DNA from 3 places in the Brevibacillus sp. TJ4 genome. Region 2 is predicted to be linked to each of the others. Evidence: riboswitches for the same ligand, from Rfam matches in the RefSeq annotation. Region 2 holds a riboswitch; each other region holds the start of a gene.

Region 1 (7,984 bases), 2.0 Mb from region 2:
CCGAACAACACCAGCACGAGCATGGAAAGGCGTTTGACGATGATTTGTCTCACGAGGAAAGCACTCCTTCACACGTCGTTATTTTGACATTTCTGGCAGGTTGTAAATGCCTTCCAGCATCGGGTTGTAGACGAAGCCTTTGACGTTTTTGCTGACCGGGAGCAGGAAATCGCGCTGGTAGAGATACAGGTAAGGAGCTTCGTCGATGACGATTTTTTGCGCTTCCTGGTACAGCTTTTCGCGCTCAGCCTGGTCGTTGACCGCGGCTGCCTGGCGCACCAGCTCGTCCACTCTGTCATTTTTGTAGAAGGCGCGGTTGCCGGCCAAGCCGAAGTTGTTGGAATCAAACCAGTAGTTCATAAACATGTACGGGTCGCCGAAGTCGGGGCTCCATACACCCATGGCCAGGTCGAATTCGCCGGTGTCGATCATTTCCCGCGAAGTCGCGTAGGCGATCTTGTTCAGCTCCAGCGTGACGCCGATGTCGGAGAAGAACGATTGCAGCGCGAGGGCTTCGGTCTCCCACCATGCCCGGTTGTCCGAATAGAGCAGGTTGATTTTCAGGTCTTGTACGCCTGCTTCGGCGAGCAGTGCTTTTGCCTTTTCCACGTCGCGGCTGTATTGGAAGGCAGATTCGTCATGCCCCCACAGTCCTTTCGGGATCGGGCCGCGCATCTGTGTGGCGAAGCCTTCCTGTACAGACTCGGTCAGAGCCGGATAGTCGATGGCGTAGCTGAGTGCCTGACGCACGCGTTTGTCTTGCAGAGCTGGATGCCCTTTGGATGTGTTGACGTAGATGTAGTCGACGAAGAGGCTTGGGAACTGGAGCACTTCTACATTGGGCATTTCTTTGACAGCCTTGATCTGTTCGCTCGGAATTCCTTCGGCGATGTCGATCTCGCCCTGCTCGAGCTGCAGACGCTGTGAAGTGGCATCAGGGACGATGCGGAAAAAGACGGTTTGAAGGGTTGGTTTGACAGGGGAGTGCGGGTTCGTGGTGAGCTTGATGTATTCCCCTTTTCTCCATTCAGAGAGTTGGTAGGGACCGCTGCCCATGGTGTTGTTTGCGAGGTAGTTTTGGCCGTGGTCGCCGTTTTGCTCATGCTCCATTACTTTCGGATTGACGATGCTGCCGTAGTTGGCCGCCAGGGTAGAAAGGAATGGAGGGAAGTTCTGGGACAGTTCAAACGTGACAGTGGTAGGCGAGTCTACGCGAACTTCCTTGATGACATTGTACACGTCGGATGGGCCTTGCTTGATTGCCAGTGTGCGATCAAAGGTGAATTTGACGGCTTCTGCAGTGACAGGTGTGCCGTCGGAAAACATGTTGCCCTCCTCCAGCGTGAACGTCCAGGTCAGGCCGTCATCGCTGACTGTCCATTCCTTGGCCAGTCCTGGCTTTACTTCGGTCGATGCGCCATCGTACTCGACCAGTCGCTGGTAGGCGTGATAGGTGATTTTCCATGCGCCGTTGTCAAAGGTGACAGCCGGGTCGAGCGTGCCCTGGTCGGCGTTGATCGCGACGAACAGCGTATCAGATGGCGTGGCCGAGGCGGCCGGTGGCTGTTCCGTAGCGGTCTGCGGAGTTTCGCTTTGTGACTGATTTGCAGGCGTACTGTTGCCGCATGCTGCTGCCGTGAGTGAGAGGACAAGCAGCAGGCTGGTGAAAAGTGATTTCCTGCGCTTCACGTACATCTACCCCCATGTGAAATATATTTAATTATTTTTTAATATATTGCAATGATTCGGACTATTCAACTGTTTTTTCTGAAAACTAGCAAAATTCTCGTAAGGTTGTTATTGCGGTTGGGGAGAAAGCGACAAAATCCCGCCGTAAATTGCTTCCTGTCCGGTCTTGCGCGCCCAGACCCGCGTTCCGTACTCGTAGTGCCACCACTCTCTCGGATAATTGACAAACCCTGCTTCCGCCATCAAGTGGTAGAGCATCCGCCGGTTCTCGCGGACGGTTTGCACGTGTTCGGATGTTTCCGTCAGTTCTTCGAAATAGCGGGTTGCCGCCAGGTCGCTGAAATCGTCAAACGGCGTGCCCATGTCCAGCCAGCCTTCTGGTCCGGCAATCGTCAGGTCGACGGCACCTCCGGAGAGATGGGGAGACGGCTTGATGATGTCGGTTGTCGGCTTGGCCACAAATTTGCCCAGTTCAGCCGTCAGTTGTTCGCCTTCCTCCCAGCCTTGGGCGAGCAGCGTCTGGCGGAAGCGATCGTATATCGACGCCTGCACGATGTGAGAACGCCAGCCGTCCAGCACGACCAGCCTGTATTCCGAAGGCAGCTTTTCCGCGACAGTGACCAGCCGGCGGGCAACACCTTCCCGCAGGTAAATTTCCGGTTGGGCGCCCTCATAGCCCTGGTGGTAGTAAGCGGCGTATACGGTTAATTTGGGGGTAAGCGCGGAGAGCGGGATCAGCGGTTCGCCGCACTCTTGCCGAACGGGCGGAATTTCATTCGTTTCTCCCGGCAAGTTCGGGATTGGTGGAAATGACAAAGCGTTCACCTGCCTAGATGGTTTTGCCAATTATGGTAACGGAAATGCTGATTCTAGTAAACTACAATTTTTTTCATATCCTGCAAAAAAAGAATGCGCTTTCAAAAAGCCGCGTAACAGTTGGACATTCAGCTTTTGCTTGAATCCCGACCAGTATTTGCTATTATTAAAGCAAGTATCAGTCGTAAACTGCATATACGTTTTGCAAACAGGTCCCTGTCTAGGCGCATGTGCTTCCAAGCGGCCAGACAGGGTTAAAAGGGAAGTTTGGTGAAAAGCCAACGCGGTCCCGCCACTGTAAGAGAGGAGCTTTTCTTCGCGGCGTATGCCATCCACTGCCCACATGCGGGCGGGAAGGAGAAGAGAGGCGTCGATCCTCGATCCAGGAGACCTGCCTGTTTTTGTGTAGCACTGATTTCCTTCGGGTCAAAGGAAAAGGTGAGGATTGCGGCTTTGGGCTATCCACGCTTTGTTTTCCTTGTCATGCAGGGAGGACAAGGCGTTTTTCTTTTTGTTCTGGCATAATGGCCGGCTTTTTGCGCGACGGCAATGACGGGACGGACATGTCGGGAGGGGTATCGAGTGGACAAACAGGCAAGCAAACGGGGACTTCTCCTGGTGTACACGGGAGATGGAAAAGGAAAGACGACCGCAGCTCTCGGGCTGGCGGTACGGGCGACGGGACGCGGCAAAAAGGTGCTGATGATCCAGTTTATCAAGTCGCCGGAGCGCACGTACGGGGAAAAAATCATGTTTGACAAAATCGGCATCGAAATCGTGCAAAAAGGCGTCGGCTTCACCTGGACGAAGACGCCCGAAGAGCATCGGGCAGCGCTGGCAGAGGCATGGCAGTTCGCCAAGCAGCGAATTCTTGGCGGAGCGTACGACGTCATCATCCTCGACGAGTTGAACAACGCCTTGGCGATCGACAGGTTCCCCATCGATGATGTGCTGCCGCTCGCCGATGTACTGGAGACATTGAAAAAAAGACCGGAGCACATGCACGTCGTCGTCACGGGACGCGGTGCCCGGGAAGAGCTGGTCGAGCTGGCTGATCTGGTGACGGAGATGAAGCCGGTCAAGCACTACTACGACGAAGGGATACCGGCTGTGTTGGGGGTAGAGTTTTGATGGAGGTGCTGGAAAAATTCGGGCACGGCGGAGATTTGCTGACGGCGAAAGAGCGATACGGGATCGGGCCGGATGCGTTTCTCGACTACAGCGCCAACATCAACCCGCTAGGACCGCCAGAGCGCGTGATCGAGGTATTGCAGGACCAGTTTTTGCAAGTGGTGCGCTATCCGGACCCTGCCCATCGCGCCTTTCGCCATGCCTTGTCCGAGCGCTTGCAACTGCCTGCGGAGTGGCTGCTGCCGACCAATGGCGCTGCCGAAGCGATGGCGCTCGCCATTCTCGCCTGCGAGCCGAAGACAGTCGGCCTGGTCTACCCTTGTTTTTCCGAATACGCGCAATTGTCCCGTCAGTTCGGGGCGAAGCTGCACGGCATATACGGTCGTGAAGAAAACGGCTACAAGCCGGACGCGCAGGAGCTGTACGCACTGTGCCGACAGGCTGACATGGTGTTTGTCGGCTCGCCGAACAATCCGACGGGTCTTTGCTACACGCCCGACGAACTGGTCAGGCTCGCGGAATGGTCCGAAGAGACGGGCACCTGGCTGGTCGTAGACGAGGCGTTTCTCGATTTTCTGGAAGAAGAGAAGCAGTTCTCGCTTGCAGCAACGCTGGCACGCTACCCCCGTGTCATCCTGATCCGCTCGATGACAAAAATGTACGCGATCCCCGGACTGCGCCTGGGCTATGCCATCGCGTTGCCGGAGGTGGTCGAGCGCATGCGGGAAAAGCAAGTGACTTGGAGCGTCAACGCGCTTGCGCTGCTCGCCGGGGAGCATTGCCTGCGCGAAGTGGCGTACGAGCAGAAGACGCGGGCGCTGATCGCGAAAGAACGCGCATACCTCATCTCTGCCCTGTCCAGTCTGCCGGACTGGCAGGTGTGGCCGGGAGAAGCCAATTTTTTGCTCGTTCGCACACCGGCGTGGACAGACGCGCATGGGCTGCAGGACGCACTCGGCAAAAGCGGCGTGCTGATTCGAAGCTGCGCGATGTACCCGGGACTTGATTCTCGCCATGTACGCATAGCCGTGCGCAGGCGGGAGGACAATGAACGGCTGATCGCACGGCTTCGCGAGTTCTGTGGTGCACACGGGAAAGGGGGCGAGTAAGCGGCATGAACGCGTTTTTTCACGCCCTTACCTTTTTTACTCGCATTCCTGTCCCTTGGCTTAGAGCATCCGAAGAAGCCTGGAAAAAAAGCGTCTGCTGGTATCCGGCAGTCGGGCTTGTCATCGGGGCATTGTTGTGGGGAGTGTACGAGGCCGGCCTTGCCCTGTACAGTCCGCTGCTTGCTGGCGCTGTCACCCTGATCGTCTGGGTGTACATCACCGGAGGACTCCACCTCGACGGCTGGATGGACCTGGCGGACGGACTGGGCAGCAGCAGGCCGAAGGAACAAGCCCTGACGATTATGAAGGACAGCCGCGTTGGCGCGATGGGCGTGTTGGCGGCACTGCTGTTGCTGCTGCTGAAAATGGCGGCACTGATCGAGCTGGCACAGGCCGGGACAGCGATGCTGCTGCTGCTCGTGCCGATGGCTGCACGGACGCATGTGCTGTTGTCGATCTACTACTGGCCGTACCTGAACGCCGACGACGGTGTAGGAAAAGGCATCCGCGATGGACTTACCCCGCTTGCGTTTCTGCTCGCCTACGCGTTTTTGGCGCTGGCGGGCTGGCTGATCGGCGGCTGGCAGGTGCTCGTGGCAGTCGCTGTCTCCCTGCTTTTTGCCCTTTGGCTATCCCGTTCAGTGACGCGCAAGCTGGGCGCGCTAAACGGGGATTGCTACGGCGCAGTGATCGAGAGCAGCGAGGCGGTCATGCTGCTCGTCCTGGTCGGGAGCTGGTGGGCATGAAGCTGATCTGGGTGCGGCACGGCGAGACGCGGGAAAATCGTCAGCGAAGGTATCTCGGTCATAGCGACCCGCCGCTTTCCGATGAGGGCATCGCACAGGTATCACGGCTGGCTGAGCGATTGTACGCTGCCATCGATCAGCCACAGGCGGTCTACACGAGCGATCTGCAGCGCTGTCGGCAAACAGCCGAGGCGATCGCCCGGCGCTGGAGTTTGCCGCCGCAGGAGGTGCCGGCGCTGCGCGAGCTTTCCTTTGGCGACTGGGAGCTGCTCACCTATGACGAGTTGATGCAAAAAGACGCCGTCCGAGCGCAGCATTGGTACGACGATCCGTATACCCGCAAGCCGCCAAACGGCGAGAGTTTGCAGGAGCTGGGGGCACGGGTGGACGCCTGGCTCGGTTCGCTGCTGGAGCAGTCGCGGGACAGCGAGCAGACGATCGTGCTCGTCTCCCACGGAGGAGTGATCCGCTGGTTTGAAGCAGCTTGGCTCAGGCAAGACAGGGACAGTTACTGGCAGGTAGAGGGGCTCAAGCATGGCGATGCGATGCTGGTCGCCTTGGACGGCGAGCGCTGGCGCGGACAGCAGTGGCAGAACGGAGGGATGCGCGCGTGAATCAGGAGATGTGGCTGCTCTGTACGGCATACCTGCTTGACCGGATCGTCGGCGACCCGCGCAGCATTCCCCATCCGGTCGTCATCATCGGCTGGTTCATCACCCGGCTGGAGCGGTTGATCAGGCTGATGGTCAGGGACGAGCGGCATATGAGGGCAGCGGGGCTGCTGTTTCCCCTGCTGATCGTCACCGGCAGCTACGGCGCCGTCTGGCTCTTGCTCTACGCGGCGGCGCAGCTCTCGGTCTGGCTCGCTTTTGCCCTGTCTGCCTGGTTGATTTCCACGACGATTGCCAGCAAAGGACTGGCCGACGCGGGAAACGAGATCAAGCGATTTCTCGAAGCTGGCGATCTGCCGCAGGCAAGGCGCTCGCTGTCCATGGTCGTGGGGCGCGATACGGACAAGCTGGACGAACCGGAAGTGTGCCGGGGAGCGGTCGAGACAGTAGCGGAAAACATCGTCGATGCGATCGTCTCTCCGCTCTTGTACGCGGCGGTTGGCGGAGCGCCGCTGGCGATGGCGTATCGCGCCGCCAACACGCTCGACTCGATGGTCGGGTACAAAAACGAGCGGTACCGAAACCTGGGCTGGGCCTCGGCCCGCTTTGACGACGTCGCCAACTACATTCCGGCCCGCTTGACCGCGCTTTTGCTGATCGCGGCGAGCTGGATGCTTCGCCTCGACTGGCGGCGGTGCGCACGGATGATCCGGCGTGACGCGCATCTGCACCCCAGTCCCAACAGCGGCCTGCCGGAAGCGGGAGTGGCGGGGGCGCTGGGCGTCCAGTTGGGAGGAAGAAATACGTACCAGGGAGTGGTATCCGACCGGACCCGGATGGGAGATGCCCTGCGGCCACTGCGCGCGGCAGACATCGGCGAGACGATTCGCCTGATGTACCTCGTCTCCCTGTTGTGCCTGGGCGTATGCCTGCTGATTCGCCTGGTGCTGTCGTGAGGGTACAAACGAAAATAGTGCAGCAGTATTCGAAGGGAGGAGCAGTCCGGGAAGATCGGAATCTCGCCAGTTCGCCAACGAATTGGCGGGAAGTCGATCCGCTTTCCTTCGTCAACGGAGCGAAGCGGGCGTAGCTGGAAGACGGCGAACAGGTCGTGATGACCGGCTGATGTCGGTGCGAAGGGGATCGAGTCGGTTTGGAGAAGCGACGGGCTGCCTGTCTGACACCGCTTTATTATTCAGAAAAGTCGGCCTATTTTCCTTTGCGTATGTATGCACCGAATCTGAATATAGATGACGGTAAGCTCATGGACGTCTGGATGTTTCGGTGCGTCTGATTGCATCCCTGCTTGTTTTTAACAAGAAGAGCAAAACAAGGAATAACAGTCCCAAATTGGAAATAAATTACTTATCGAAAGACGATCCTGGCACATTCCGGCGGCACGGAAAGGCTCTTTCCGATTGCGGCAGATGTGGGGAGCTCCAGGCCTATTTTTTTTGCGCTTTCGCCAGGGGGATTTATTGCTGTTATGAAGGGAGGAGGGAGAATAGAAGCGGGAAGGCAACGATATTTTTTGCATTTTATTGGAAAATTTTTACTTACCTTACATAATATACGTAATACTGGTCGAACAACTTGCACCCCGCAATAGAGAAGCGATACGGCCGCGTATGCCTGAAATTGTTATATTTTTACATAATATCAAAATAAAGGATTTTTGATTAGCATGGCAATTCGTTCACGACGGAGGAAAATTGCGGCCCGGCAGTCAGAGCAGAATGCGAAACGATCCAAACAGCGTTTATTCGAGGAGGTCATCCAGTGTTGGAAGTTAGTCGTACCGACGAGATGGGAATCTTTGAAGAGTTGGAATCTGCCGTACGAAGTTATTCCAGATGCTTTCCAAAAGTATTCGAGCGCTCCG
Region 2 (7,984 bases):
ACCTGACCGGAGAATCGTACATATACAAAAGCCCGGCACAGGACCAAGCGAATCTCGTCCTTGCCGGGCTTGCTATTGTCTGCCTGTACGCATGACACTGTCTGATTGCACATGAATTTGTATGGGGCGATCGATGGGACTCGAACCCACGAATGCCGGAGCCACAATCCGGTGCGTTAACCCCTTCGCCACGACCGCCATGCCTGATCTTCACTTGGTAGCGGTGGAGGGAATCGAACCCCCGACCTTTCGGGTATGAACCGAACGCTCTGACCAGCTGAGCTACACCGCCAAAAGTGAGAAAATGACAATGGAGCGGGTGATGGGAATCGAACCCACGCGACCAGCTTGGAAGGCTGGGGTTCTACCATTGAACTACACCCGCGCAAACCGAGAAAGAAGAGCGTGCCCTGAGAGATTCGAACTCCCGACCTTTTGATTCGTAGTCAAACGCTCTATCCGGCTGAGCTAAGGGCACATACGTTACTCGTCTTGCTCCAACTCGGTACGAAACAGTCTACCATATCTTGATGCAAAAATCAAGAATGAACCGCTTGCGCCACTTCTGAAACAGCGCCCATGCGCTTCACATCGTCGCTCGTCACTTTGGACAGCTCGTTTACAAACTGGATTTGGAAGCTGCCCGGCCCCTCGTTGATCGTATGGCGCGCTGCCTTCTCGGCAGCCACTCCGTAGCTGACCAAAGCCGCTGCGCCAGCAGTCAGAAAATCGCGCTCCACGGCAGCAAACGCTCCCATCACCGAAGTCAGCAAGCATCCCGTCCCTGTTACCTTCGTCAGAATCGGATCGCCGTTTTCGATGCGGTACACTGTACGTCCATCTGTAATGATGTCTACTTTACCGGTAACCGCGACGATTGTACCCAACTGCTCGGCTGCTTTTACCGCCATTTGGTCGATGTCCTGTGTGCTGTCCGTCGAGTCGACCCCTTTCATCTGCTGCGCCTCTCCGATCAGGTTGGCAATTTCACCGGCATTTCCCCTGACGATATCTACTTTTACCTCACGCATGATTCTGCGCGCAAGCTCCAGCCGGTACGAGGTAGCCCCTGCCCCAACCGGATCAAACAAGACGGGAACCCCGTGCTGATTGGCGGACTGGCCGGCGATGACCATCGCTTCTGCCTCTGCTTCATCCGGTGTGCCCATGTTCAGGACTACGGCGCCAGCCAGTTTCGCCATCTCGGCAACTTCTTCCTTGGCATGCGCCATAACGGGAGAGGCTCCCAGAGCCAAAAGGCCGTTCGCCGTAAAATTGGTGACCACCCGGTTGGTGATGTTGTGTATCAACGGATTTTGCTCCCGTACCTTTTCCAATGTACGTGCTACCTTCTCAAGCATGCTGTCTCAACCTCCGTTTTTTTGCTGCAGCTATCAGACCGGAACCATTTTATGAACTTCCATTACATGTCCCAATTCGGGATGTGCTTGTTCTTTACCGATAATAACATAAGATTGCTCCAACTTGGGCAGTTCGCGTGCATTTGCCAGGACTGCCCTGAGTCGCCCGTCCGTGCACGCCACCTGACCACGGTAGATGTAGTGGCCAGCCCCTTGCTTCACGATCTGCAGCTCTTTGATTTTCCCCGTCACTTTCATCCGCTCGTCCCGGTATGGAATCCGCTGCTCATCCACCCATTTTTGCTTGATTTCGTCTGTCGGCAGCTCTTGTGAACGAACGAGAAACTCCCAGTCGCGGGAATGAGGGAAAATATTTTTGGTCTCCTCCAAAAAAAGATTGTACTCGTCGTGAAGCAAATCGATGTAATCATCCGCTTCCTCCGAGATGACCCGGATCGATTCTTCGCCGCAGTGGCTGATGTGGAAGGCGAGAAATTTGAAGCTCTCGACGATCTCAAAATTGCCCCACCCCCAGGCCTGATTGCTGAGAGAACCCCCTCTGGTTCCGCATTTGGTACAAGTAAAGTAGTAATTGGTCGTCATCGCAGGTGCCCCTCTCCCGAAATCCTCCTTTCTTTTGGTATCGGACAGGGAGCCGCGGACATTTATGTTGGATTGTTATTTCTCTCCATGTGAAACGCTCTGCTTTTGATTTCGAGCGGAATTCCGGCAGTCACCAGGAATACCTGTTCGCACGCTTTGGCTGTGCGCTGATTCAAGATCCCCGCCAGATCGCGGAACATTCGCCCGAGCGCATGCTCCGGCACGATCCCGTAGCCGACCTCGTTCGTGACGAGCAACAAGCTCCCCGGAAAGCGGCGAATCGCCTCCTGCAATGCGTCGATTTGCTGCAACACTCCTGCTTCTCCTGAGGAATACTCCAGCCGCAACAGCCAGTTGGAAAGCCAAAGCGTCAGGCAGTCGACCAGCACTACCGTCTCCTTTTGCGCCACTTCCTCGCGTTCGCCCAGTTTCTGCAGCAGGCTGTCCAGCGCAAACTGCTCCTCTATTGTCTCCCAGGAAAAGGAGGATTGGTCGCGCCGCTGCCGATGCAGACGGACGCGGCTTTCCAGTTCATCGTCGAACACAGGTGACGTCGCGATATAGATGCCCCGCTTGCCCAAGTGGGCTGCATACGATTCGGCAAACGAGCTTTTTCCGCTGCGCGCCCCTCCAGTCACCAAGATTGCCATCTGGCATCTCCCCCTTTTGCTCGCTGCCAGGTCCGATGACTCGTCATTCACCGGCGCGCAGCATGATTTGCGGCAGATGGTGAACGGGATGCTCCAACACAATCGGACGCGTCCCGTACACGTCTTCAATCAGGCCGCTTTGCAGGATGTCGTCCGGTCTGCCTGTCTCGACCTGTCTGCCCTGGTTCAACAGCAGCAGGCGATCACAGTAAAGCGAAGCCAGATTCAGGTCGTGCAACACGGCGACGACCGTAACTCCCGTCGTCCGCTGCCAGCTTCGGACGATATCCATCAACTGAATTTGATAGCCGATGTCCAGATACGTCGTCGGTTCGTCGAGCAGCAGAATACGCGGCTTTTGGACCAGCGCCTTGCCTAAGGCAACACGCTGCTTTTCCCCGCCGCTCAAGCGGTCCAAGGTGCGGTGCTGCAAATCTTCAAGCTCCAGCAAGGACACGATCTCATCCACGAGCGCTCCGGCGTCCTCCCGCTCTTCGCCGAGCCAGTTCTGGTACGGAAACCTTCCCATTTCCAGCACTTCACGCACCTGAAAACCGACCGGCGGCAACGTCTCCTGTTCGAGAACAGCCAGGATGCGCGCCAGCTCCTTGCGCGAATAGCGCTCGATGTTTTTCCCGTCGATCGCCACCGTGCCCTCATCACCCCGGATCAGGCCGGACATGATCTGCACAAGCGTCGACTTGCCGCTTCCATTCGGACCGATGACGCCAAAAAACTCGCCCTTGTCGACGTGAAATGTCACAGCCTGCAGCACGGTTTTGTGCATGTATCGTTTGCCCAGTTGGTCTACCCGGATCATCGTCCGATCCACTCCCTGTTCCGTTTGTTTCGTTTCAGCAGGTAGGCAAAGAACGGCGCCCCCAGAAAAGCGGTAATGACACCCAGCGGAAGCTCGGTTGGACTGAGCAGCATACGGGCCAGCGTATCCGCCCACAAGACGTACACTCCTCCCATAACCGTGGCCACCGGCAGCAAAATCCGATAGTCAGGTCCGACGAGCAGTCGCACCAGATGCGGCACGACCAGTCCGACGAAGCCGACGATCCCCGCGATCGAGACGGCCGCCGCTGTCAAAAGCGTAGAGACGAGCAGGACGATCAGCTTCGTCCGGTCAACCTGTACCCCCATATGGGCTGCCTGCCGCTCTCCCAAGGCGAACAGGTTGAGCGAACGAGCGTAGGAGACGAGGATGAGAAAGCCGACCAGCAAATAGGGGACCAGTACGTACGAATACGACCAGCCGCGAAACGAGAGGCTGCCCATCAGCCAGAAGACGATCTCATTGACGACCTTGTCGGACAAAGAGACCATAAGCGAGACGAAAGAGCCCAAAAACGCCTGCACCACTACGCCAGACAAAATCAGACGCTCGGTATGAAGGACTCCTTCGGTTCTCGCCAGGCCAAGCACGATCCACAAGCTGCAGCAGCCCGTGACGAAGGCGACGATCGGAATCCCCCACTCGCCGAAAAAAGCGAACTGAAGCCCGAATAAAATCAAAAAAGCCGCTCCTACTGCAGCGCCCGAGGCGACACCCATCGTATACGGATCAGCCAGCGGATTGCGCAGAACTCCCTGAAAGCCGGCTCCCGCCAGCGCCAGGCAAGCACCGACCAAAATCGCCAGAATCACGCGAGGAAAACGCACCTTCATAACGATCTGCTCCGCCGAATCCGCCCATGTGACCGGGACCCAATCGCCAACAAACGGAATCTGATGGAGGATGATCATCCACACCTGCGACAGCGGCAGATTGGCCGATCCCATGGAAATGCTGGCGATGGTGGAAAACAGCAGGATGATACCGCCTACTCCCATCCATGCCAAGAGCCTGCGTTTCATTTACTTCACCCGATCCGGGTAAACCGCTTTTGCCACTTCGATCAACCCTTGTGTAATGCGTGGACCCGGACGTGAGAGGATGTTCTGGTCCAGTCCGAATACCTGACTTTGCTGGATCGCCGTGATTTTGTCCCAGCCGCTGCGGTTCAGGATGATCTCATCCAGGCTCTTGCCTGTCGTCATATCCGTCACTCCGTCCGCGTAAAGGATGACATCCGGGTCTTCCAGAAGCACCTTTTCCTCGCTGATCTGATTCCAGCCCTCGGTGTCGCCGGCGATGTTGATCCCTTTTGCCAAGGCGATCAGCTCGTCCATGTACTCGCCTTTGCCTACTGTCCAGCCGGGCGCGAATTCGATGTACACTTTCTTTTGATCGTCTGCTTGTATGTCCTGAAGCGCATCCGACACCCGTTTGATGTCGGCTTTCATCTGCGCTACCACGTCTTCTGCTTGCTGCTGGCGGTCGGTGATGATGCCGACAGTCAAAATGTTTTGCATAATTTCATCCAGGCTGGAGGGATGGGTAATGTATACCGGCAAGCCGAGCGATTGCAGCTTCTGCGCAACCGGTCGCTCCATGGAGATGCCGCCGATCACCAAATCCGGGCTTTGCTCCAGAATCGCTTCTTCATTCGGCGAAGTAACGCCGCCCACCTTTGGTTTGGCCAGCGCCTCCGCAGGATAATCGTCGTAATCGGAAACACCGACTACATTCTCTCCCAATCCCAGGGCAAACAAAATCTCGGTTTCGGCAGGCGACGTCGAAACGATCCGCTCAGGGGCCTTTTCAAACGTAATTTCGTTGCCCGTCGCATCGGTGATCGTCAGCGGGTAGACGGTCTTGCGTTCTGTCTCTCCGGCAGATTCCGCCGCTTGCTGGGTGCCCTGATTCGTCTCAGGCTGAGGGGTGGTTACCTGACTCGTGCCGCTGCAGCCTGTCAAATACAGGATCACCAGCGCGGGTATGAACCATTTGCGAAGCCTTTTCATCGTACATTCTTCCTTCCCTTGCCTTTTTGCTCATTGTGGTTGCGTTCGCACAAAAGAAAAACCCTTTGAATCCAAAATGGACATACAAAGGGTCGGCTTTTCAGGCATCCTGATTCGGCCGCTCCTTTCCGCGAAGGAACGCGCGATATTCGACAGGCAGGTCTCCTGGCTTGCGGGTGTCAGACGCCCTCCCCTTCCCGTTTCAGCTTGGAAACAGTGGTTTGCGAAAGCGCTACCCGTTTTACAGTGGCGGGACCGCGCCGGATTTGCACCGGCTTCCCTTTTCACCTCGTCTGGCAACGAGGCACCTGTCGACTGTACCACTATGATGTTGGTTGGCATTGCTGATCGTTTTTGCAGAATACAACCATCATAGCATTGTTGCGGGAAAAAAAGAACAAGCGAAAGTTCGCAGCTTATGCTTGTGCGTTTGCCGCTTCTCGTTTCTGCATATAATCGAGCAGACCCATGGCGCTGACTTCCGCATCGATGCGGATATAGGAAAACAGCTCGTGCTCCTCGTCGACGCCCTGCTGCCGCAGCTCATCTTTCACGCGCGCGAACAGGCTGTCGCGCAGCTGCTCGTATCCGCGTCCGGCGGCGTACGCCTTTTCGCCTTCCTCGACGAAGATCGGCAGCCAGCGGAGCACCTGGCGATACGCTTCTTCGACCTGCTCGCTCATGCCGAAATGGCCGAAGTACAGCCGATCGAGCTTCATCTCGCGGTAGCGGGCAATCGCGCTTCGCATCTTGTCCGGATCAAACTGATTGGGTGACGTGGACGGGAGGAAAAACGGAACGCCTTCGCGCGCCAACTGGCAGTAGTACACACCCGCTGTATCCCCCGTAAACATGCCGTTGCTCACCGGATCGTAGATGCTGAAATGGTGGTTGGCATGTCCCGGCGTATCCAAAAACTGAAGTGTGCAGGCAGGACCAATCTGCAAGGTTTCGCCGTCATGCTTGGCAACAATCCGCTCCTGCGGCACGGCAACGATCGGAGCAAACAAGGAATCGAACAACGCCCCGTAGACCGCCTGTGCCCCTGCGATCAGGCGCGTCGGATCGACGAGGTGGCGTACTGCCTTGGGATGCGCGACGATGGTTGCATTCGGGCAGTCCGCGAGCAGCAGACCTGCTCCTCCTGCGTGATCCAGGTGAATATGGGTGAGAATGATGTACTTCACTTGCTCCAGCGTGTAGCCGAGCCGCTCCAGGCCGGCTCGTATGTAGGGAACAGACGGGCTAGGTCCTGTCTCGACGAGCGTCAGCTCCTCTTCTTCAATGACATAAATCCCCGTTCGTTCAGGCAGTCCACTGTCATAGCCGTCGATGAGCCAGACGCGCTTTCCCAGATCGATTGGTTCTTTGCCAGCTACTTTCTCTTCCACATTCCTTCCTCCTTGTCCAGCGTTTTCGCGGAAACACGCGTATTTACGTTGGAAAAAAGCTGCCGTATCCTCACGTACGGCAGCTTCCTGTTGTCATTGTCGTTTGCTTACAGCGATTGAAAAGTTTCGGTCAAGACCGGGACGATTTGCTTTTTGCGGGAGACGACACCTTTGAGCAGCGCTTTGTTGCCCTCCAGTTTGACGTTGTAGGCTTTTTCCACAGCGTGTGCCGCACTGCCCAGGGCAACCGCGTAGGAGTCGTTGTTCAGGATGTCGGTGACGACGAAGACGAACAGATCGAGCCCTTTTTCTGCGATAATCGCAGACAAAGCCGCTTCCAGCTCATCCTGGCGAGCCAGCACATCGTTGACGTCGACTGCGTTGACTTGGGCGATCTCGACTTTGGCGTTGCCCATCTGGAATTCCTTGGCGTCCAGCGAGATCAACTGCGCAATCGTTTTGTCGCTCAGGTCAGCACCCGCTTTCAGCATGGACAAGCCGTACGTTTCCAGCTCGACGCCTGCGATAGCAGCAAGCTCATGCGCTGCTTTCACGTCCTGCTCGGTGCAGGTAGGCGATTTCAGCAGCAGCGTGTCGGAAATGATCGCAGACAGCATCAGACCGGCGATTTGCTTCGGTACCTCAACTCCGTTTTCCTTGTACAGCTTGTTCAGGATCGTCGTCGTGCAGCCCACTGGCTCCGCGCGGAAGTAGAGCGGATTGGCTGTCTCGAAGTTGGCTACGCGGTGGTGGTCGATGACTTCCACTACCTGCACCTGCTCGATGTCAGACGCGCTCTGCTGACGCTCATTGTGGTCGACGAGGATCACTTCTTTGACTTCGTTTGCGACAGTCTCCACCTGGCGAGGCGCCTGTACCTGGAAGTAATCGAGGACAAACTGCGTCTCGGAATTGACCGTGCCCAGACGGACAGGCTCTACGTTGTCGCCGAGCTTTGTTTTCAGGTCCGCATAGACTAATGCGGAGCAAATCGAATCGGTATCCGGATTTTTATGGCCGAAGATCAGTTTTTTTTCCACTTCGCATACCCCTTATTCGTATTTTGGCGAGAAAATTATACCACACAATTGCCGATAATCCCATCTGTCATTGCGCGTTCGGCAAG
Region 3 (7,984 bases), 1.5 Mb from region 2:
ACGCCGATGGCTACTATTACTACAACGACATGTTTGGCGGCTACAAAGGCGATCCGAACCACGTCATCCAATCCGTCGAAGCAGTCGACTCGCATACGGTGAAGTTCACGCTGAACTATCCGCTGGCACCGTTTATCCAAAACCTCGGCATGTCTCCGTTTGCCATCGCTTCTCCGGCAGCAGTGCAGGCGGCGGGTGCAGACGGTTTTATGGAAAAACCGGTCGGTACAGGTCCGTTCAAGTTCGTGGAATGGAAGCGTAACGACACGATTACCCTGGAGAAGAATCCTGACTACTGGAACCCTGGATATCCGAAAGTAGACAAACTCGTCTTCAAGGTCATCCCGGAAAATACGGCTCGTCTGACTGCGCTGATCAACGGGGAAATCGACCTGATGGACGGCTTGAACCCGGACGATGCCGACACGGTGGAAGCAAACAGCGACCTGCAGCTGATCCTGCGCCCGTCGATGAATATCGGTTACATCGGGTTTAACGTGGAAAAGGCTCCGTTCGACAACCCGAAAGTGCGGGAAGCGATCGCGCATGCGATTAACAAGCCGGCCATTATCGAAGCGTTCTTCGCGGGGCTGGGCGAACCTGCCGTCAACCCGATGCCGCCTACCCTCTGGGGGCACAACGACGACATCCAAGACCGCGACTACAACCTCGAAAAAGCGAAGCAGCTTCTCACTGAAGCGGGCTTCCCGGACGGCTTTAAAACCGATTTCTGGGCAATGCCTGTACCACGTCCGTACATGCCGGACGGTGTGAAAATCGCCGAGGCGATTCAGCAGGATTTGTCCAAGATCGGCATCCAGACAGAAATCGTCACGATGGAATGGGCGACGTATCTGGAAAAGACGAGACTCGGTGAACAGACGATGTTCATGCTCGGCTGGACGGGAGACAACGGTGACCCGGACAACTTCCTGGCGACCTTGCTGGACAAAAACAATATCGACAGCAACAACAATACGCGTTGGGCCAACGACGAGTACAGCGATCTGATGCAGAAGGCCAAATCGGCTTCGACACAAGCAGAGCGCGAGCAGATTTACAAACAGGCGCAGGAAATCATTTTCCGCGAAGTGCCGCTCGTGCCGCTGGCGCACTCGACTCCGGCGCTGGCAGCAAGATCCAACGTCGTCGACTATCTGCCGCATCCAAAAGGATCGGAGAGCTTGGAAAAAGTAGACATCAAATAAGCGGTTGATCCGGTACTTGTACCGAAGCTGTAGGGTAAGAGGAGTGATCCCTCTTCTTACCCTTTCTTTTTTGGACTTTGCACTCATTTTTACTTGGAAGGAAAGCGAGGAGATGGCATTGCTATCCTACAGCATCCGAAGAATTCTTATGCTCATCCCCGTTCTGCTGGGCATGTCAATCGTCGTTTTTTCGATCATACGTGCCATTCCCGGCGACCCCGCGCTCACGATCCTGGGTGAAAAGGCAAGTGCCCAAGCCTTGGCGGATTTGCGGGAAGCTCTCGGGTTGAACAGCCCGTGGTACATTCAGTACTTTGAATATCTCAAGCAAATCATCACAGGGGATTTGGGCGTTTCCCTGCACTCGGGAGCCAGCATCGCCAAAGAGATCGGTCCGTATTTGGCGGCGACGACCGAACTGACCATTTTCAGCATGTTCTTTGCGGTCTTCGTAGGAGTCAATGCCGGCATCATCTCAGCCTGGAAACAAAATTCCTGGTTTGACTACATCGCAATGCTGCTTGCCTTGATTGGCGTTTCCATGCCGGTATTCTGGCTGGGGTTGATGGAGCAATGGGTGTTTGCCCAGGAGCTGGGATGGCTGCCATCCGTAGGTCGTGACAATACGCGTGACCCCGTCCAGGCGATCACGCACTTCTATGTACTCGATACCATGCTCGCCGGCCGCTGGGATCAATTCATCGATGTCGTAAAGCACCTGATCCTTCCGAGCATTGCCCTGGGAACGATTCCGATGGCGATTATCGCACGGATCACCCGTTCCAGCATGCTGGAAGTGATGCGTTCCGACTATATCCGCACGGCACGGGCGAAGGGCATGGCGCAATTTGGCGTCGTGTACAAGCATGCGTTGAAAAACGCGATGATTCCCGTCCTGACCGTAATCGGCTTGCAGACAGGGCTGTTGCTCGGCGGAGCCGTACTGACGGAGACCATTTTTGGCTGGCCGGGAGTAGGGCGTTACATCTATACGGCGATCGGCAACCGCGATTATCCGGTCATTCAATCGGGAATTCTGGTCATTGCCACCATCTTTGTGCTGATCAACCTCGTCGTCGATCTCCTGTATGCATATCTCGATCCACGGATCAAATACCGCTGAGGAGGATGGGTACATGGCAGACATACAAGTACAAAACAACGTGCCGTTGAAGCAGGCGGACGACCAGGTCATCTCTCCGTGGCGGGAAGCATGGGGGACATTGCGCAAAAACAAACTGGCGCTGGTCGGAATGGGGATCATCCTGTTTTTTATCGTCGTTGCGGTTCTGGCACCGGTTTTGGCACCGTATCACTACAGCGAAGATTACGACTTGCTGAAAAAAAACCAGCCGCCATCCGCTGAACATTGGTTTGGCACCGACTACAACGGTCGTGACGTGTTGAGCCGCGTCATTTACGGGGCGCGCATTTCCCTGTGGGTCGGCACTTTCGCCGTAATCGGCTCGGTCATCGCCGGGACGGTTCTCGGACTTTTGGCAGGCTACTACGGGAAATGGGTGGATATCGTCATCTCCCGGCTGTTTGACATCATGCTTGCTTTTCCCAGCATTTTGCTGGCGATCGCGATCGTGGCAATTCTCGGGCCTTCCTTGCAAAATGCCTTGCTGGCGATTGCGATTGTCAATATACCCACCTTCGGGCGACTCGTCCGTTCCCGCGTACTGAGCCTGAAGGAAGAGGAGTTCGTTACGGCCGCACGGGCGATCGGGATGAAGGATTCGCGCATTTTGCTGCAGCACATCCTCCCCAACAGCATGGCCCCGATCATTGTCACGGGAACCTTGGGCATTGCCACAGCGATTATCGAAGCGGCAGCACTCGGTTTCCTCGGGCTTGGGGCCCAAGCTCCGGAGCCGGAGTGGGGCAAGATGCTCTCCGACTCCCGCCAGTATATCCAGAAAGCACCGTGGACAGTGATTTTTCCCGGGCTTTCGATCATGCTGACGGTTCTCGGCTTCAACCTGATCGGTGATGGCTTGCGTGACGCGCTGGACCCGCGCATGAAAAACTAGAAGAGAAGGGGGGACAAAACGCGTCTCCCTTTTTCCTTTCAGTACGCGCAGCGAAAAATCTTTGCATGCGGAGCCCCTCTTCCTTGAGTCTTTTTGCCGATACTTCTTCTATTTTTTCGCAGAAAATGGTATCCTCGCTATAAACTACTTGGTGAAAGAATGGTGAAGCAGCATGTCACAAGAGCGGATTGCAAACCTTCTCACATTTCTGCAACAGCAAGAGCTGGATGCGGTACTGATTACTTCCCCCAAGCATGTCTACTATTTGACAGGCTTTTATTCTGATCCGCACGAGCGTTTTATGGGACTGGTCATACCTGCTGTCGGGGAGCCTACCTTGATCGTTCCCGCGCTGGATCGCGATGCCGCCATGAATGCGTCTATCGTCAAACAGATCGTTACCCATACGGATGTGCAAAATCCGTTTGATATTTTGAAGCAGGCACTGCCGGGCGGCGTGAAAAAGCTCGGGCTGGAAAAAGGCCATATGACAGTCGAGCGCTTCGAAGCCTTGAGCGCAGTCGTCGCAGCTTCACAGTATGTGGACGTCGATCGGCCGCTGCGCGAGATGCGCATGATCAAGACGGCGGACGAAATCGCCCGAATCAAGCATGCCATTCGTCTGATTGAGGGTGCGATCAGGGAAACGGTGAAAAAAGTCCAGCCGGGCGTTATGGAAAAAGAGATCGTCGCCGAACTGGAATACCAGATGAAGCGGCTGGGTGCGGAAGGCCCTTCTTTTTCAACCATGGTCCTGTCCGGAGAAAACTCTGCGCTGCCGCACGGACATCCCGGTAGCAGGCAAATTCGCCAAGGAGAACTGCTCCTGTTCGATGCAGGCGTGGAAGCGGACGGCTATGTCTCGGACATTACCCGCACGTTTGCGGTCGGCGAGGTCAACGACAAGTTGCGGGACATCTACGAAACCGTGCTGGCTGCCAACAAGGCGGCTATCGCAGCGGTTCGTCCCGGGGTCTCTTTTGGCCATCTGGACAAGACAGCGCGCGACCTGATTACAGAAAAAGGGTACGGTCCATACTTCATGCATCGGCTTGGACACGGCCTGGGCATGGACGTCCATGAGTACCCTTCGATCCATGGCGAAAACAAGGACGAACTGCGCCCCGGAATGGTTTTCACCATCGAACCGGGCGTTTACGTACCTGGCGTCGCCGGTGTGCGCATTGAAGACAACGTCCTGGTAACCGAGGACGGCGTGGAGGTTCTGACGAGCTTCCCGAAAGAATTGACCGTCATCGGCTAAAGAACCACAATCAGACGAAAAACAATTGCATACATGTGTTTCATGGTGCTGTATGGACGCGACATCGTTCAGCAGCTTAAAAGGGAAGTCCGGTGAAAAGCCGGCGCGGTCCCGCCACTGTAAGGAGGAGTACCCTGTTGCAAACCACTGTTCCGTCGCAAGAAGGAATGGGAAGGGAGCAGGGTGCGAGGAATCCGAGCCAGGAGACCTGCCATGAAGCCTTTGCACAATCAACCCACGAGGATGGGGTGGTGTAGAAAGCTGACCGTCGTGTACCAGGAAATGCCTGTCCTGGCCTGGCTGTATGTACGCATAGACACCTTCCCGTTCGTCAACGGGAAGGTGTTTTTTGTTTGGCAGAAAGGGAGGTGATGCAAAAACAGGACGTGAAACGGGGCTGTATGCCCAACAGGCTACATAGCATGGGGAGGAGATTCATTCGTGAAGATGTTTATAAACATACAACGTACAAAAAATGCTTTCTTGTTGCTGGGAACGATCGCTTTCGCATTGACGCTTGCAGCATGTTCGAAAGAGGTGCAGCCGCAGCCGTCGCAGCCAGCCGCGGGCGAACCGGTGACGATTGAGACGAACGGAATGACGATTGCCTATCCACAGGCTCCGCAGCGAGCGGTAACCTTGAACCAGCACGTGACAGAGGTGATGCTCGCGCTCGGGCTGGAAGACAAGATGGTCGGTACGGCCTACCTCGACGACGCGATCTTGCCGCAATGGGAGGAAGCCTACGCGAAGATCCCGGTGCTCTCCGACAAATATCCGAACAAGGAAGTGCTGATGGCAGCGGAACCGGATTTTGTCTACGCAGGGTGGAAAAGCGGCTTTGGCGACCAGGGGGTAGGGACGATGGAGGAACTGGAGCAAATGGGGATCAAGCCGTATTTGCACATGTCCTCCAACATGACCGGACCGACGATGGACGATGTGTTTGCCGACATCCGAAACATCGGACGCATCTTCCGTATTGACGACAGGGCGGAGGAGTTGATCGCCCAGATGAAAGCAGAAATGGACGATACAGTCAGCAAAATCGAATCGGTGGACAAGCCGCTTACTGTTTTTGTCTACGACAGCGGGGAAGACAAGCCGAAGACAGCAGCAAGCAACAACTACATGACGCACCTGATCGAGCTGGCGGGAGGCAAAAACATCTTTGACGACATCGAGAAGGGATGGCCGGCGGTAAGCTGGGAGGAAGTCGTCGATCGCAAGCCGGATGTAATCGTCGTCGTCGATTACGGGAATACGAGCGTGGAACAAAAGCGCGAGTTTCTGCTTGCCAAAAGAGAGCTGGCCGAGGTTCCGGCAATCGCCAATCAACGGCTGATCGTACTGCCTTTGTCTGCCGCTGCTGAAGGGGTCCGCGCTCCGATCGCGCTGAAAATGCTGGCGGAAGGATTTTATCCGGAACGATTCCAGCAGTAGGAAGCGACAGGGATGGGAGTGGAGAAATGAATCTGCGTCGAATCAAGATGTCTTGGTTGCTGCTCGTACTGCTCGCATCTCTTCTCGTGTCCGTCACCATGGCGGTTACGCTCGGGTCGGTCAAGGTAGAAGCGGCGACCGTTTGGAAAATTGCCTTGTCAAAAGTGCCGCTTGTCGGCAATCAGATCCCGGTAGATTGGACGAGTGCGCAGCAGACGATCATCTGGGACATCCGTTTTCCCCGCGTGCTGCTGGGGGCGATCGTCGGAGCGAGCCTCTCGATTGTCGGAGTGGCCATCCAGGCGCTGGTCCGCAACTCGCTGGCAGATCCGTATATTCTCGGAGTTTCCTCGGGGGCCTCGGTAGGTGCAACACTCGTTATTTTATTCGGAGCATTCCAATGGTTTGGCCAGCTCGCCTTGTCACTGGGCGCGTTTGGAGGAGCGCTGCTGTCGATCCTGCTCGTCTTTTTTCTGTCTAGGCTGGGCGGGCACAACTCGACGACCCGCCTGCTGATGTCGGGAATCGCGATTTCTGCCATTTTGTCTGCGATCACCAGTCTGATCATCTTTTCGGCACCGAATGAGCAGGGCATACGCTCCGTGCTGTTTTGGATGAGCGGCAGCCTGGCGGGTGCAAAATGGGACTACCTGTTGATCCCGGCTGTTGTCTTGCTGCTCGCTTTTGCCGTTCTGACGGCACTGCACCGTTCGCTCAACGCAATGCTGATGGGCGAAGAAGCAGCGCGTACGCTCGGGGTAAACACGGCACATTTTCACAAGCTGTTGTTCGTGCTTACCGCCTTGCTTACCGGAGTGATCGTGGCGATTAGCGGTTCGATCGGCTTTGTCGGGTTGATGCTGCCCCATATTGTGCGGGTGATCGTCGGTTCCGATCACAAGCGCGTGTTGCCCGTCAGTGCGCTGTTGGGAGCCATTTTTCTCATCTGGGCCGATGTGTTTGCGCGACTGGCGTTTGCCCCGGAAGAATTTCCGATCGGCATCATTACGGCATTGTGTGGCGGTCCGTTTTTCATCTGGCTGATGCTGCGCAGTTCCTATTCGTTTGGAGGGAGTGGACGATGAACGATGTTGCGGTACGGGCAGAGCGGGTATCCCTCTCCTTGGACAAAAAGAAAATTTTGCATCAGATTGATCTGGAGCTTGGGGCAGGCGAAATCGTCGGACTGCTCGGTCCCAACGGCAGCGGCAAATCGACCCTGTTAAAAAGCATCTATCGGGTGATGAAGCCGGATGCCGGATGGATTTACCTGGAAGGGGAAGACGTCTACGGACTTTCCGCCAAGGAATGTGCACAACGCATGGCAGTCGTCAGGCAGGAATCATCAGTGGACTTTGATTTTCGCGTGGATGAAGTGGTCTGGATGGGCCGCTCTCCGCACAAGAAGCTGTTTGAGCCCGACGGAGCAGAAGACCGCCACATTTGTGAGGAGGCGCTGCGTCAGGTCGGTATGCTGGACTATGCCAAACGCAGCTTTTTTACACTCTCAGGAGGAGAAAAGCAGCGGGTGATGATCGCCAGGGCGTTGGCCCAGCAAGCAAAGGTACTGGTGCTGGATGAGCCGACCAACCATCTCGATGTGCGCTACCAACTGCAAATCATGGATTTGGTGCAAGAACTGGGCATTCCGACGCTCGCCGCCCTGCACGACCTGAATATTGCCGCCGCGTATTGCGACAGACTCCTGTTTTTGCACGAGGGAGAAATTGTCGCCTCCGGTGCGCCGGAGCAAATCCTCACCCCTGCCCTGATCCGGGACGTATTCGGGGTGGAGGCGGAGGTCACGACCCATCCGGTCACCGGCAAAAAGCATGTCTACTTCTTTTCGGGAGCGCAGAAAGCGGCAACGACAGGACGAGAGGTGGCAGTTCTCGGATGAGCGTATACAGATGCAACGTATGCAAGTTCCGTTACGACGAGTGGGTGGGCGACACGAAAAACGGCGTGGAGCCCGGTGTTCCCTTTTCCCGTCTGGCAGGATCGGTCTGTTCGAATTGCGGCTTGCAGGGCGG

Evidence for each region. A riboswitch is a leader RNA that binds a small molecule or an ion and turns the genes downstream of it on or off. The one in region 2 is predicted to bind cobalamin.
Region 1: another riboswitch for cobalamin. It lies ahead of cobO (cob(I)yrinic acid a,c-diamide adenosyltransferase); the one in region 2 lies ahead of ACAF76_RS06490 (ABC transporter substrate-binding protein).
Region 3: another riboswitch for cobalamin. It lies ahead of ACAF76_RS13905 (ABC transporter substrate-binding protein); the one in region 2 lies ahead of ACAF76_RS06490 (ABC transporter substrate-binding protein).

Annotation. Positions count from the first base shown of each region.
Region 1 covers NZ_CP185865.1:3,369,425-3,377,408, reverse strand. The annotation lists gene ACAF76_RS16505 (ABC transporter permease) at 1-53, opposite strand, end outside; gene ACAF76_RS16500 (ABC transporter substrate-binding protein) at 79-1,695, opposite strand; gene ACAF76_RS16495 (M15 family metallopeptidase) at 1,798-2,505, opposite strand; cobalamin riboswitch at 2,699-2,918, shown strand; gene cobO (cob(I)yrinic acid a,c-diamide adenosyltransferase) at 3,088-3,636, shown strand; gene cobD (threonine-phosphate decarboxylase CobD) at 3,636-4,745, shown strand; gene cobS (adenosylcobinamide-GDP ribazoletransferase) at 4,751-5,491, shown strand; gene ACAF76_RS16475 (histidine phosphatase family protein) at 5,488-6,105, shown strand; gene cbiB (adenosylcobinamide-phosphate synthase CbiB) at 6,114-7,058, shown strand; gene ectB (diaminobutyrate--2-oxoglutarate transaminase) at 7,909-7,984, shown strand, end outside.
Region 2 covers NZ_CP185865.1:1,362,946-1,370,929, reverse strand. The annotation lists tRNA gene ACAF76_RS06535 (tRNA-His) at 123-198, opposite strand; tRNA gene ACAF76_RS06530 (tRNA-Met) at 216-292, opposite strand; tRNA gene ACAF76_RS06525 (tRNA-Gly) at 312-385, opposite strand; tRNA gene ACAF76_RS06520 (tRNA-Arg) at 405-478, opposite strand; gene thiM (hydroxyethylthiazole kinase) at 540-1,361, opposite strand; gene ACAF76_RS06510 (hypothetical protein) at 1,395-1,964, opposite strand; gene cobU (bifunctional adenosylcobinamide kinase/adenosylcobinamide-phosphate guanylyltransferase) at 2,027-2,614, opposite strand; gene ACAF76_RS06500 (ABC transporter ATP-binding protein) at 2,658-3,434, opposite strand; gene ACAF76_RS06495 (FecCD family ABC transporter permease) at 3,431-4,477, opposite strand; gene ACAF76_RS06490 (ABC transporter substrate-binding protein) at 4,478-5,467, opposite strand; cobalamin riboswitch at 5,606-5,794, opposite strand; gene ACAF76_RS06485 (MBL fold metallo-hydrolase) at 5,884-6,858, opposite strand; gene ACAF76_RS06480 (manganese-dependent inorganic pyrophosphatase) at 6,966-7,898, opposite strand.
Region 3 covers NZ_CP185865.1:2,819,231-2,827,214, reverse strand. The annotation lists gene ACAF76_RS13925 (ABC transporter substrate-binding protein) at 1-1,208, shown strand, start outside; gene ACAF76_RS13920 (ABC transporter permease) at 1,321-2,331, shown strand; gene ACAF76_RS13915 (ABC transporter permease) at 2,345-3,244, shown strand; gene ACAF76_RS13910 (M24 family metallopeptidase) at 3,417-4,508, shown strand; cobalamin riboswitch at 4,535-4,738, shown strand; gene ACAF76_RS13905 (ABC transporter substrate-binding protein) at 4,956-5,951, shown strand; gene ACAF76_RS13900 (FecCD family ABC transporter permease) at 5,978-7,036, shown strand; gene ACAF76_RS13895 (heme ABC transporter ATP-binding protein) at 7,033-7,851, shown strand; gene ACAF76_RS13890 (methyltransferase domain-containing protein) at 7,848-7,984, shown strand, end outside.